Regions from separate parts of the Brevibacillus sp. DP1.3A genome, predicted to be linked through region 2. Evidence: riboswitches for the same ligand, from Rfam matches in the RefSeq annotation. Region 2 holds a riboswitch; the other holds the start of a gene.
The links. Region 2 has a riboswitch for S-adenosylmethionine ahead of HP399_RS11465 (aminotransferase class I/II-fold pyridoxal phosphate-dependent enzyme). Riboswitches for the same ligand answer to the same signal wherever they lie in the genome.

Region 1: another riboswitch for S-adenosylmethionine. It lies ahead of HP399_RS28770 (homocysteine synthase); the one in region 2 lies ahead of HP399_RS11465 (aminotransferase class I/II-fold pyridoxal phosphate-dependent enzyme).

What each region holds. Positions count from the first base shown of each region.
Region 1 is NZ_CP085876.1:6,212,442-6,219,951, forward strand. It holds gene rnjA (ribonuclease J1) at 1-776, opposite strand, end outside; gene HP399_RS28745 (hypothetical protein) at 893-1,273, opposite strand; gene HP399_RS28750 (hypothetical protein) at 1,311-1,598, opposite strand; gene HP399_RS28755 (YqzG/YhdC family protein) at 1,666-2,040, shown strand; gene HP399_RS28760 (SCO family protein) at 2,037-2,663, opposite strand; gene HP399_RS28765 (rhodanese-like domain-containing protein) at 2,744-3,055, opposite strand; SAM riboswitch class I at 3,367-3,473, shown strand; gene HP399_RS28770 (homocysteine synthase) at 3,564-4,868, shown strand; gene HP399_RS28775 (ArsR/SmtB family transcription factor) at 5,026-6,075, shown strand; gene HP399_RS28780 (MFS transporter) at 6,072-7,298, shown strand; gene HP399_RS28785 (AAA family ATPase) at 7,347-7,510, shown strand, end outside.
Region 2 is NZ_CP085876.1:2,488,683-2,496,192, forward strand. It holds gene HP399_RS11435 (glutathione peroxidase) at 1-142, opposite strand, end outside; gene HP399_RS11440 (YlaH-like family protein) at 371-697, shown strand; gene HP399_RS11445 (hypothetical protein) at 708-983, shown strand; gene HP399_RS11450 (hypothetical protein) at 1,174-2,559, shown strand; gene HP399_RS11455 (DUF5665 domain-containing protein) at 2,569-2,910, opposite strand; gene HP399_RS11460 (pyridoxamine 5'-phosphate oxidase family protein) at 3,049-3,507, shown strand; SAM riboswitch class I at 3,582-3,701, shown strand; gene HP399_RS11465 (aminotransferase class I/II-fold pyridoxal phosphate-dependent enzyme) at 3,796-4,959, shown strand; gene HP399_RS11470 (trans-sulfuration enzyme family protein) at 4,956-6,143, shown strand; gene HP399_RS11475 (YhcN/YlaJ family sporulation lipoprotein) at 6,167-6,769, opposite strand; gene HP399_RS11480 (PhoH family protein) at 6,972-7,510, shown strand, end outside.

The sequences.
Region 1 (7,510 bases), 2.9 Mb from region 2:
CGACCAATAACCGCCACTTTGCGATTGCATTGCTCGGCAGCGTCTACCACTTGTTGCAGGCGATGCACGTTGGAAGCAAAGGTAGCCAGGATGATGCGTCCACGCGCTTTGCGTACCACATCGAGAATCCCTTCCCCTACCGTTCTCTCCGACATCGTAAATCCAGGACGCTCACTGTTCGTACTGTCGGACAAAAGCGCCAAGACGTCACCGCTCGCACCAATGCGTGCAATTTTTCCGTACTCCGTTGTTTGGCCAACTGGTGTCATGTCAAACTTGAAGTCACCCGTGTGAATGACCATTCCCTCAGGTGTATAGAGCACAACTCCCAGGGAATCCGGAATACTGTGGTTCGTACGGAAGAATGTCGCCTTCAGCTTGGCAAAAGGAATTTCCGTATCTTCCGAAATTGGAATCAGCTTCACTTCATTTTGCAAACGGTGCTCTTCCAGCTTCGCCTTGACCAAGCCCAGGGTCAGACGACCACCGTAAATCGGCACCTTGATTTGCCGTAAAATATAAGGAATCGCTCCGATGTGATCCTCATGTCCGTGCGTCAACAAAAGTGCTTTTATCTTATGCTGGTTGTCCTTCAGATAAGAAATATCCGGGATAACCAGATCAATACCAAACATTTCATTCTCGGGGAACTTTACCCCGCAGTCAATAATGATGATTTCGTCCTCATACTCGACGCAGTACATATTTTTTCCGATCTCGCCGAGGCCGCCCATCGCGAAAATCTTAACGTCGCTCACTCTCTTTCCTCCTAACATCGTCGTGCATGATTATGGGAACCCGAACCAAGCATGCCATTCTTATTATATCACAACGTAAGACGTTCGTTTCACCCAGTCTTGACTATTCCACACATTCATCTTCGGTCAATAATTTAATACTGATACTTCAAGTCGGTAACTCGTTCATCGGTAACGACACTTGCCCTCGCCCAAAAGTCATGCTTTTCATAGGAATCGCCCGTCCATACCTCCGTAATTTCTCCTGAAGAGAGCTTTAGTGGTACGGCTTCGATTTCTTTTAACACGGCGCCACTTTTGTTTTGCAATCGCAGTTTCAAGTCGATCTCCAACGGCTGATCCGACTGATTCCGTACCAGGATCAGACTTGTATACGGATACCCAGCACAATTTTTGGTACAGTCTTGTCTGCTGTATACGATGGCGAGATCAATCGGCTTCTCATTGTCCATCTTCGCCGCTTTCCACTGGTCTTTTGCTTTTTGTACGACGGTGACGTACTCCGCCTTTTTCAAAAAGGGCCCCATGCCTAAAAAAGCAGCAGCAAAAAAGCTAAACAAACCAAAAGCTGTGCATAGAAAAACGAGGTTCATTTTCCAAAACTGTTTTCTCATCATGATCAAAAAAACAAAATACCTCCAAGTCGGACTCCGTGGGTAACACCGGAATGCCATACTTCATTTGCCAATATACATTCGCAGCGAAGCAGCCTCCGTAAATCAATACGGCAGAAGCAATCGTGAGCCCCCATTTTTTCCAGAAAGGAGGCTTTTGAAAAATGACTGCAAGAACCCCCACCAAAATAGGAAGGCCAAATAAGGGAATGAGCAAGTAATGCATCGAAAACCTCCCGCATTTCATTGTCATTATTTTCTACGAATGATATTCCGAAAAGTCTTCAAAATACATGGCAAACCATTTCGAAAAGGAGAGGGATAAGCAAGTGCAAGCCGCTCGTCGCCTATATTGTTATCGGAACATGATGCCCCTTCTCTCCACTGTACTTTTCCTGTTCCTCTTTCAGCCGTTCCCTACCTATGCCCAGCCTCCCTATGCAAAATGGGGCAGGCTCGCGATGCAGGAGACGATGAAGCGATATCCAAACGCTCAAATTGTGGACTACCTGCATGTCGGACGAAAACAAAAAACGCCCACCACGTCGGAAGAGACGTTTAAGCTCTTGCTTCAAGAAGGCAATCGCAGGTGGGCGTTACTCATTCATATTGAATTCGTGAATCAGACAGAAGATGTCGTAAACATCTCCTATGAGGAGACTCGCTAGTCAGCGAGCTGTTCCATCTCTTTCATCATGACTTCCATGTCCATGTCAGCTGCCATCCCGTACGCGCGGCGCATGTTTCCATCTCCATCCACAAGGAACATGCGAGCCGTATGAGCATAAGAACCATCTGGCTGCTTCATGACCATCAGACCAAAATCCTTCGTCACTTTCTCTACAGCCTGAGCGTCCCCGCGCAGGAACTTCCAGCCGCTCTGATCTGCCTTGAACTTGGCTGCGTACTCCTGCAAGACTTCCGGCGTATCGTTATCAGGGTCAAAGGAAATGGAGATAAACTCTACTTTGTCTCCGAACAGTCCCTTTTCCTTCAACTGATCTTGCAGCTTGGCCATGTTGTACGTAGTAGCCGGACAAATATCCGGGCACTTGGTAAACATAAACTCCACCAGTCGTACTTTGCCAGCACTTTCATTAAATGTATAGGTTGTTCCGTCACTGTTGTCTAAGGTGAAATCCGCGATGGGCTTCAACACTTCGATCTTCTCTTCTGTCATGTACTTATAACCAAATACACCGACGATAGCCAAAAGGATAATACCAGCTAACACAGGAAACCAATGTTTTTTCATCGCAGATTCCTGCTGCAATTGTGTTCCTTCACTCACGGGTTGTTCCTCCCTGCTTGTCCCATGCGAGATGCCTCCTGATTACACACGGGAGGCATTCACACTGTTTCTATACCTTCTTACTGTTCCACTTCACCTGGCCATGCGAGCATGCCGCCAACCATATTCGCCACGTCATACCCTTGAGCACTCAAATACTCTGTAGCTGTATTGCTTCTGGCACCACTGCGGCAAACCATCACAATCGGAATGTTCTTATCCAGCTCATCGATACGGTGCGGCAAAAAGCCGAGTGGGATCAACTTAGCCTCTTTAATGTGACCTGCATTCCACTCATCTACTTCACGTACATCAATGACTTGCAGTTCCTCTTTGGCATCCAGCTTTTCCAACAGCTCTTGTGGTGTCATTTCCTTTACTCCATGGCTCATCGCTATTTATCCTCCTATATGTACGATCAGATCAGTTGTAACCACCTCCATGATATCACACGCTTTTTTACTTTTCTAACGCGAAGAGCACTTGGCTTCACGCTGCATCCATGCTCCCTATTTTCTACCATTATCTCCTATTTGGCTGCGACAGTAGCCACACGGGATGTGAACAGCTTGAGGCAAAAGCGTTACAAATTAATGGCATGAGTGAACAACTTTCATCTATATATACATAAAAACCTCCCTGATAACTTACTATTATGCGTTGACAGCAAGGGGATATTTTCATACAATTACGACAACAACTTTTCTCATCAAGAGCGGTGGAGGGACAGGCCCTACGAAACCCGGCAACCAGCAGACTAGCTGCATGGTGCCAATTCCTGCAGAATCCAGTGATTCTGAGAGATGAACACAAGCCCGTGCATGATCGGAGCCTTCTTCTTCTCAGGAGAATGCTCCGTTTTTTATTAGCCGATTTCCCATAGTAAAAGGAGAGATGGACATGTCCGATCAACAACAATGGAAGCCAGAAACACTTGCGGTACACGGTGGACAGGAGGTTGACCCTGTAACAGGCTCACGTGCTGTTCCGATCTATCAGACGACCTCCTACGTTTTCCGTGATACGGAGCATGCTGCCAACCTGTTTGGCTTAAAAGAGTTTGGGAATATCTATACACGCATCATGAATCCGACACAGGATGTGTTTGAGAAGCGTGTTGCCCTGCTCGAAGGTGGTGTAGGCGCACTCGCGACCGCATCCGGGCAAGCTGCCATTACATTCGCCATCTTAAATATTGCGCATGCAGGAGACGAGATCGTCGCTTCCAGCAGCCTCTACGGCGGTACCTACAACCTGTTCGCTCACACTCTTCCCCGCCTCGGGATCAAGGTTCATTTTGCTGATCAATCCAATCCGGAAAATTTCCGTGCCTATATCAATGAAAAGACAAAAGCCGTGTTTTGCGAGACGATCGGCAACCCGCGCATTGATGTCGCTGATATCGAGGCGATCGCCAATATTGCTCACGAAAATGGCGTGCCTTTGATCGTGGACAACACCTTCGCGACTCCGATTTTGTGCCGTCCTTTTGAACACGGGGCCGATATTATCGTGCACTCTACCACCAAATTCATCGGCGGCCACGGAACAGCAATTGGCGGTATTATCGTAGACTCAGGAAAATTTGACTGGAACAACGGAAAATTCCCAGGTCTGACTACACCAGACCCAAGCTACCATGGCGTCGTCTATACAGAGGCAGTCGGTCCACTCGCCTATATTATCAAGGCGCGCGTCCAGCTCCAACGCGATATCGGAGCGGCTGTCGCCCCAATCAACTCCTTCTTGTTCCTGCAAGGATTAGAAACACTGCATCTGCGCATCGAGCGGCATAGCCAGAACGCCTTGGCAGTAGCTCAATTCCTCACCAATCACTCTGCCGTAGAGTGGGTGAGCTATCCAGGGCTGGAGTCAGACTCCCAGCATGAATTGGCACAAAAATATTTGCCAAAAGGTGCTGGCGCGATCCTGACCTTTGGAATTCGCGGTGGCATTGAGGCAGGAAAAACATTGATCGAATCAGTGAAGCTGTTCTCCCATCTCGCAAATGTCGGGGACTCCAAGTCACTCATCATTCATCCAGCTAGCACAACACATCAGCAAATGACAGAAGAAGAGCAGGCAGCAGCCGGAGTGACTCCGGGACTCATTCGCCTCTCCGTCGGCACAGAATCGATCGACGATATCATCTCTGATCTGGAGCAAGCCTTGCAGCGTGCGTTGCAATTATCTACGGTAGGTTAACATACCTTTACAAGAAAAGAAGAATCACGTGATCTCTTTGGATAGAGGTTTGTGATTCTTCTTTTACTTTTTTATTTTCGTTCGAAAATAATTGAACTTTTCATTCGGTATTTTTATAATATTATCATTCAAGAAAATTTTGGGAGAGTGGATAGACGTGAAAGTTTTAAATATCGGAAGTGAACGGACAACATATCGCGTGGAGATCTCGTATTCTCCTTTATTCGAAGCAGCCTTGGGAATCGCTGCCGCTACCTACGATCAATTGCATCACACGATGGAACACCCTCCTGCCTACTGGCGTCAACTGTTGGACGAGCTGTCACCCTCTGTACGGCAAGAAGTCGACTATGCGAAGGAGCACAACACGTGGAAGACGCTTTTGCAACTGCTCGATCTTTGCCCTTTCACAGATGTGGATTCATTTCTCTCCTATGTCAGAGAGCTCTCAACAGAACAGCTCCGATATGAGGCCCTCCCTTATCTTGGTGAAAATATGCAGGAAGCACGTCGAAAGGCTGCACAAGGAAGCAAGGAGGATTGCACCGTTTTGCAGGAAGCGTGCCGTGCGCACCTCTTTTTTGAAGCGTATATCGGACATATTACTTCCGTTGATGCAGAAGAGCTGCGGAGTCATATTCTCCGATTGATGGAAGGCTGGTATATCACTCATATCAAGCCGCGTGAGGAAGAAATCGTTCGCATGCTAGAAAGGGATTGGGCGCAAAAGCAAAGCAAGCTAGGAAAGTTCAACCCGGAAGCCTTGGTAGAGTATGCTACGGGATCGAGCTACCTCCCTGAGCCTGCCGTGACACGCGTACTGCTGATTCCACAAGCGATCTATCGCCCGTGGACCGTACAGGCCGATGCTGTCGGGACGAAAATTTTTTATTACCCTGTTGCCGACGAAAATTTGCACGATGCTGTAGATCCTAATCAGCCACCCCCTTCACTGGTGCAAGCCTTAAAAGCACTCGGTGATGAGCATAGGCTGCGCATGGTCAAAATGCTGGCGGAAAAGGACCTGAGTCTGCAAGAGATAACAGATCAACTCTCCATGGCGAAATCGACAGTACACCATCACCTGTCCATGCTGCGGTCTGCCCATCTCGTTGAAACGGCAGGCTCCCGTTACAGACTCCGCCGTCATACGCTGGACAAGCTCCCCCTGATGTGGGATGAATTCCTGGACAGGAGCACCCCATGAACCAAACTGCGGTACAAGCCTCTGTCTGGCAGCAGCGTTCTTATCGTTGGATTCTTTTCGGTCAGCTCATATCAGAACTCGGCGCCTCACTCGGTACCCTCGCCAATAGCTGGTTAATCTATCAGGCAACAGGCTCACAAGGTGCGGTCGGACAGATGTGGCTGCTGTATTTCTTGCCGTCGCTAGCGATTCAGTTGGTTGCCGGACCGTACATCGACCGATTCGACAAGAAGCGTGTCATGATTTTTTCTCAATGGATGCGAGCTGCTGCGTTTTGTTTGTCCTTTGCGGTCATTACTTCCGGGACAGAATCACTCTGGCCTTTGTATTTCACTGCCTTGATCAACGGTCTCGTTCAACCGCTATATGTGCCAGCCAGCCAGTCGCTCCTCCCTGCTCTGGTCAAAAGAGAGCAGCTCCTCCAAGCCAATGCCTATTTGGATAGTGTCCTACGAATTGCCTTGATTACAGGACCTCCGTTGGGCGGGATTCTCGTGGCGAGTATCGGTGGTGAGTCCGTACTCGCATTGGTCGCGATCAGCTATGTACTCAGCGGTTTCTTTCTGGTTCTTTGTCCAATCGCCCCAGCAGATACCGCCAACAAGAAGCAATCGTGGCTCGTTATGTTTAAGGCCGGTCTTGCGATTTTTTGGCAAAAGCCCCTTTTGCTCTGGCTTGGCCTGTACTCAGCTCTCGTCCAATTTGCTGTCGGAGTCACACTCGTACTAAACCTGCCTTTTGTAGCCGGCGAACTGCAAGGCACTTCGTTTCATGTAGGCTTGTTTTTGGCTGGGTATCCTTTGGGATATTTCTTCGGCTCTTTGCTCGTGCCTCGCTTCCGTAGCAGCCTTGGGCAGCCCCTGATCATGTTGGGATCACTGGTATTAGGCGGCTCAAGCTTTGTTGCGATAGGCTTTACCCATGACCTCTGGCTCGCAATCACCATCGAACTACTGGCTGGTCTGTTTGCTCCCTTTTTCCAAGTACATAGCACAAGCCTGTATCAGCTTCACGTTCCTTCCGAGCTAATGGGGCGTGTACTGTCTGTCCGCCTACTCATCGTGCGTGCGACGATGCCCGTCGGTATTTGGCTTGGTGGACAGCTGAGCGATCAGGTAGGGATTCGCCCTCTTTACATCTCTGTAGGCGCCGTCATCGTGCTTGCCGCGCTGACGGGAATACTATTTCGAAAATTTGTAACTAACAGGATATTCCATATATAATAAAAACCGTATGCCTCCTAAATTTTGAATGGGAAAAGGAGAATTTTCATGACTCATCCGACATTGGATAACCTTCAGCATGCTATCAGCAGCGTCATCGTGGGCAAGGAAAGCCAGATCCGCCTATTGGTAACGGCCCTGCTCGCCCGTGGTCACGTATTGCTGGAGGACTTGCCCGGAATGGGAAAAACCGTGCTTGCCAAAACATTGGC
Region 2 (7,510 bases):
GCAGCTCCTGTAGCCCTTTGTATTGAGGGGTAAGGCCGCATTGGCTAGCGACGTTCACGATTAGCAGGACATGCCCTTTGAAGGCGGCCAATGTCTTCTCTTCACCGGAAATCGTTTTGACGGCAATATCATACAAGCTCATCTTATTCCCACCTTTTTCTACTGACATATCCTCATCATAGCATGTACGGTGAAATTCATGCCAGCAACCTGGAAGGGCCTACCGTTTTTTGACACAGAATCCACCACCTGATAAAGTAAGAAAGATAGCGTTTTCCTAAGAAAAAAGGAGTGACTATTCGCTTCATTCCGCCTATGAGGCATGTGAAGCGGTAGGAGTTTCACCGCTTGAAGACAGGAGAGATAAGTGATGGACTGGATACAAATCGCATCAACCTATGTGCCAACTAATCCAGATCAGCTCACAGCATATGACAGCTTTCGCATATGGGCTGATAAATATCGGGCTTGGATTTTGTTTGTGGAATTAATTATTGTCTATTATCTCGGCTTTGCTACCCGTATCCGTATGCCTATTTTGAAAACCTTACTCTTGTACATCCTTTTATTTGCTGGAGCTCTCATATTCGCTATTTTGGATGTGCAGCTACCTGTGAAAAGTGCAATGCTGGTGGCGATCGCGATTCTCGTGATTGTAAAGGTACGGATCAAGCCGGAGCAAACTGGGCGAAAGTGAGGAGAACCGCGTGAAGCGTGAAGATGCACTTTTTAACTGGCTCCAAATTCAAGTGGTTGCCGATGCGCGACCAGAAGATCGCTCTGCTTTGGAGACAGCTGCTTTTTTCTTGCAATTGCTGCAAGAGGATCATCAAATGAGCGATATCGGCTATCGTCAGGAAGGCAGCTGGTACGTGCTATTTGGGAACGCTGATTCACAGTCCATGGAAGTGCGATACCCTGCTGAATCAGTCGAAGCTTTATTGGCCGCGATTGAAAGTGAACCGAAGTACAACTGCAACTAACGGGACAAAGACTCTTCTCCACTTACCGAAATGATTCGGAAGTTAGGGGGAGTTTTTTTGTATCAAGGGCATTTCATAGGTAATAAGATGCGGTTTCGTGGGTGATGCAACTTTTGAAAATGATTTCCCGTCAATATTCATGCCCCAAGCAACCAGGGGGATTTTGGCAGACTAGAAGGGGGAACTACCATTGAAAAAGTACATGACCAAGCCCGTATTAGCGGTGGTGACAGCTGCAGGTATTCTTGGCTGCTTGACGCCAATTTTTGCCGATGCAAGCTCGATTGCTAGTCCAAGTGCCACAAAGGTAGTCATGAATGACGAGGGCAAGCAAGTCACACGCTACAATCTGAAAGAACTTGCTCAAAATGATCCAACCACGTTGAACATGCTCTTGAAAAATCAAGCGGACCACTTGTACATCATTGTAGAAGAAATCAACTTGAACACGAAGCTCCAAACGTTTATGGAAGAAAACAAAGCGGAGTGGGAGCGTATCTACAATGAGTACTACAGCGATATTTGGCTGGAAGTGCGCCTAACAGACAATGATGAAGAAATCGTGAGTGTAAATGCCAAGACTGAAAATAACAAGGTGTACATAAAGGGGATTGTGACTTCGGATGTCACCAAAGTGGTTGTGAAAAAGCCGAATTCCGACATCATTGAAGTCGTGCCGACCAACGAGCACTCTTTTACGGTCAGCTTTGAAGCTCCTGATGCATCCTATGAACCGTATGTAACCGTAAGTGCCTATGCAGGCAGCAAGTTGGTTGATAGCGAAAAGGTAAAGATCGTTCCAAAAGCAGAAGAAGATAAGGAAATGATCATCCATACCATGTCTGTATTGGACGCGAAGAAAAAGGAACTAAAAGTAAAAGGAATTGTCAAGCAGGGGGCAGACAAAGTAACTGTCACCTATAATGGCGTGAAAAAAGACGCAAACGTGAAAAAGCTGTGGGATGGTGTAGGGAGCTTTACCGTTTCACTAAAGGATGTACAAGCAGCAAAAGATCAAAAAGCCTTGATCGAGGTTTACGAGGATGGCAAGAAGGTTGATTCCGAATCCGTTCAGGTAGAAATCGTTAACGCTCCTGACAAGGATCAAGCGACCGTATATGCCATCAAGGCGACTGCTGTAAACAATCCTGCCGCCAAGTCCATTCAAGTGAAGGGGACAGTAAGCGGCTGGAATAAAAAGGACGATACGGAATTGTTTGTGATCGCTCCTGACGGGAAGAAAAAAGAGATTAAACCGAATGACAAAGGTGAGTTTTCTTTGACGTTGTCGTACAAGAACCATTCCTTTAGCGCTAAATCGATTCAATTCGCATTGTATGAAGACGATAAGCTGGTTAAGAAAGCTGACGTTGCATTAAGCACAAAAGTCATTGTAGAGCCTGTGAAGCCAACAGACGAGGATAAAGACGATGATGATGACAAAAAGAAAAAAGAAAAAGGGAAGCAGAAAGATAAGCATCCCAACGGCAACGCGTATGGCTATTGGAAAAAGCACGACAAACATCATGTTGACGATAATGACCAGGACGATGATGATCGTGACGACAGAGACTAGTCTCTAGCGTTAAGGTCGCTGCTTGTACGTCTCGACGTACTCCACCAATTGTCTGATGTAATCCCCCAGAATGGGGATGGAAAGAAATTGCGTCAAGAGGGAGCCGAGGAAAGCCAAAACGATAGCAGTACCAATCGTCAACCCCAGACCCCGGGCAAGACCTGCGAGGAAATTGATCCAGAGCAGCTTGCGCGGGGCTGTGTAATTTTGGATCACATCTGCTAGTCGAATATCTTCCAGGAACATCGCAATTTTATGCATCCGCTCATTTACCTTCCGAACTTCCTGAAGCTCTTCAAGTACTTGGTCAATCTGCTGCATGAGGCGGTCTGTAGGCGACAAGCTGTCCATCCCCTTCCATCATTCGGTATCGTTACCTACCAGTCTAGGGAAAAAGACAACCAGAATCAAGGTGAAGAGGAAACGTTTGCCTATCAGCTAAGCGAAGGGTAAAATGAACGTACAAAACGTTTGTTAGGAGGCTTTGAAATGGCTGAAACTGTTTCCCAATCTCTTTCCGAAGATTTATTCAAGCTCTTGCAAAAGGAGCGTTTTGTTACCTTGGGCACAGTAGACCATGAGTCAGGGGCACCATCGCTCAGCTCTTTGTCCTGGACGTATGCTGTCAGCGCCGATATGATTCGTTTTGCCGTGGATAATCGCTCACGTATTCTGGCTAATATTGCGAAGGAACCGCAAGTTGTCCTGCATTTGATCGGTGCCGGCTCGTCTTTCGCCATTAATGGTCGTGCTGTCGTCAAAACAGACCGACTGGAAGGTGTTCCGCTCAAGCTGGCCATGGCAGAAATCAAGATTGAGGCTGTTCGTGATATTATGTTTTACGGTTCCCGTATTTCCGTAGAACCACAATATGAAAAGACGTATGACAAAAACGCGGCAGCGAAGCTGGACAATCAAGTTATGACCGCCTTGAAAGATGCAAATTAACGGGTGGAAATAAATTGTTGACAAGAATCCTGCCGATCCTTTAGTATTAGGGTCAATCAAATTGAATAGCAATCTTCTTATCCAGAGCGGCGGAGGGACTGGCCCGATGATGCCCGGCAACCAATCACCTGTATTTTAACAGGGAGATAATGGTGCTAATTCCTGCAGAGTTATCAAACTCTGAAAGATGAGAAGGATTTGCTTACGGTGACGTAAACAAAGCCTTCTTTCAGAGGAAAGGGGGCTTTTTTGATGCCCTCGTACACAATTGGAGGGAGAGAAACAGACATGAAAATGGAAACGAAATTGATTCAGGCGGGCGTAGGCAGAGACGAAAAAACAGGGGCGGTGAGCTTTCCTGTTTACTATGCAACGGCTTATCGCCATCCTGCCTTGGGTCAGAGCACTGGATATGATTATACACGCACAGCTAATCCTACTCGCACCATTTTGGAGGAGACTATCGCTGAAGCGGAATCAGGGGATGCAGGATTTGCTTGCGCCTCAGGAATGGCTGCTGTTCATACTGTCATGGGTTTGTTTTCCCAAGGGGATCATCTGATCGTTTCACTCGATCTGTACGGGGGAACCTATCGATTGTTCGAGCAAGTGCTCTCTCGTTACGGTCTGACGTTTTCGTACGTGGATTTGCGTGACATTCGTGCACTCAATGATGCGATTCGCCCGGATACAAAGGCCATCTTCGTCGAGACGCCAACCAATCCGCTCATGCAGATTACTGATATTCGAGCAGTAACACAATTGGCGAAACAGCACGGGCTCCTAACGATTGTAGACAACACATTCTTAACCCCGTATTGTCAACGCCCACTAGAGCTTGGTGCAGATATCGTCCTACATAGTGCAACCAAGTATTTGGCAGGACATAACGATGTGCTGGCGGGACTCATCGTAACAAAAGGAGAAGAGTTGTCGGAAAAAATCCGGTTTTTGCACAATTCAATCGGTGCTGTACTTGGACCGCAAGATTGTTGGCTTCTCGTTCGCGGGATGAAAACATTGGCATTGCGGATGGAGCGCCACCAATCCAATGCCTTGATTGTAGCGGAAAAGTTGCGTGAGCATCCGGCAGTGGCGGAGGTATTTTATCCAGGTCTGCCAGAGCATCCGGGACATGAGATCCAGGTGAATCAAGCGACTGGGCATAGTGGGATGGTATCGTTCCGCGTACGTGATGCAGAGCAGGTGGGATTGTTCCTGCAAAATCTGCAAATCGTGTCCTTTGCAGAAAGTCTGGGTGGTGTCGAGTCATTGTGTACGTATCCGGCGACGCAGACTCACGCCGATATCCCGCAAGAAGTCAGAGAGCATGTCGGTGTTTGTGATCGATTGTTGCGACTGTCGGTTGGCATCGAGCATCCAGATGATGTCGTAGCCGATTTGTTTCAGGCCTTGAATGCTAGTTTGGTCGTAGGGGGGAGTGTACGATGAATTTTGCAACCAAGCTCCTCCACGGTTCGACTTGCATTGACCCGTTCACAGGTGCGTCGTCGGTTCCAATTTATCAGGCTTCCACGTTTCATCAGGCTGATATCGATCAGCCAGGTACATTCGATTATGCCAGATCAGGCAATCCGACCAGGCAGGCTTTGGAGGAAGCCATTGCGTCTCTGGAGGGAGGCGCACGTGGTTTCGCGTTCTCATCTGGCATGGCTGCCATTTCCAGCGTGTTCATGTTGTTTTCAGCTGGAGACCATGTAGTAGTGGCGGAAGATGTATACGGTGGCACGTTTCGGTTTTTGACCAAGGTATTGTCGAGAATGGGCATCTCCGTTACGTTCGTGGATGCAACAGATACAGAAGCCGTTCGTGCGGCCATTACACCGGCAACGAAAGGGGTTTACCTGGAGACCCCCTCCAATCCCACCTTAAAGGTGACAGATATTGCAGCGGTTTCTCGTATCGCGAAGGAGCACGGCTTGCTCGTCATTGTCGATAATACATTCCTTACACCGTATTACCAGCGGCCATTGGAGCTTGGCGCAGATGTGGTCATTCATAGTGCAACGAAGTTTATCGGAGGGCATAGCGACGTCGTGGCAGGTCTGGCTGTGACCAGAGAAGCTGCGTTAGGGGAGCAGCTCTACTTTATCCAGAATGGCATGGGAGCGATTTTGGGTGTGCAGGACTGCTGGCTCGTGATGCGTGGGCTCAAAACATTGAAGGCCCGATTGGATGTCAGTACGAAAACAGCCGCGAGCTTGGCTGACTGGTTGTCTTCGCATCCAGAGGTAAGCCGAGTCTACTATACAGGACTGGAGGATCATCCTGGTCACCTGATTCAAACACAACAAGCGACTGGTCATGGGGCTGTTCTTTCTTTTGATGTAGGGAGCCGCGAGCGAGCAAAAGCGTTGTTTGATCGCGTAAAATTGCCGATTGTGGCTGTTAGCCTCGGGGCAGTGGAAACGATTCTCTCCTACCCAGCTACGATGTCACATGCAGCGATGCCTGTTGAGGAAAGAGCTGCAAGGGGAATTACAGATGGTTTGATCAGGCTGTCAGCTGGTTTGGAGGATTTCGATGACTTGGTGGCAGATTTGAAGCAAGCTTTGGATCATTTGCCATCTGAAGCACCCGTCCATAAAGAAAAAGAGGTATTCTCCCGGGCTTAAATTCGGGGGATACCTCTTTTCTTTTAAGGTGTTCCTGTACGATTTGCGTTGATCTTGTTTTGTCCTTGCGGCTCTTTGTGCATGCGTTTTTCTTTTACTTGAGCAGGTGTTTCTTCGCGAGGCTGCACACTGCGCGGTAGTTGCGGTATGATCCGACCTACGATATCCGCTAACTCTTCCGTAATTCCGGCAACAGGATGACCGCGGCGAATATCATCTCTCATCTCCCGTAACCGTTGTACGACGGCGGGGTCTGCGGTTACGACAGCGTTCGCTCCTTGAGGGTCTTCTTTCAGTGCCTCCGCAACCGTATACTTAATGACGCCAACTTCTGGGCGATCCAGATTCGGGTCCACAGTAATACCAACTACGGCATATTTGCCCAAGACCACAGCAGTCGCGCTGTGTACTCTTTTCACACGTGTTGCCAGTTGGACCAGACGATCAGCGGTAGCTTGCGAAGATTGATTATAAGCAGGCTTAGGAGCTGTTTGCTGAACGCGTTGAGTATGAGTGGCATGCTTCGGCTGTGCAGCCTGATTCGCCGGTGGTTTATTGCCCGACATGCATGCTGTAAGCAACAAGCTAAAACCGAGGCAGAAGATCATGATCCGTTTCACAGGCATTCTCCCTTTCCCAGTATTGCCTTCCTTCGTGAGGAGGGCAGGGTTACAAGTATTTTGTTCTGGGCTGCCCATTTTCATTCTGCCAATGGGTCGTCTATCTCTGTCTACCTGAACATAGACTGTAGTACATCACGTCGCCGCATTTGAGCATCCCTCCAAAAATTGCATAAGGTATTTAAGAAGGGGAATAGGAGGCGAGATTTTGAAGAAAATCTACGTACTGGACACAAACGTACTCCTGCAAGATCCTAGGGCGATGTTTTCTTTCGCTGACAATGAAATTGTCATACCAGCTGTCGTATTAGAAGAAATCGATTCCAAAAAGCGGTACATGGATGAAATTGGCCGCAATGCTCGGTACGTATCTCGGCTCTTTGACAGTTTTCGTGAGCTGGGGCAATTGCACACTGGCATTACCCTAGAAACAGGTGGGTTGTTTCGGGTGGAACTGAATCATTCCTCTTTCCACCGCCTTCAGAAACAATTCACGGAAATGAGCAATGACAACCGCATTTTGGCGGTCGCACTAAACTTACAGGAGGAGGAAAACGGAAAACCACAGCCAAGGCCAGTCATTTTGGTAAGTAAGGATGCTCTTATGAGGGTCAAGGCGGATGCATTGAATATTTCCGCAGAGGATTTTCTTTCGGATCGAGTTGTGGGGGAGTTCTCCAGTATTTACCCGGGGTATCAGAAGATGATGGTAGCGTCCGACATCATCAAGGCTTACTACGCGACAAG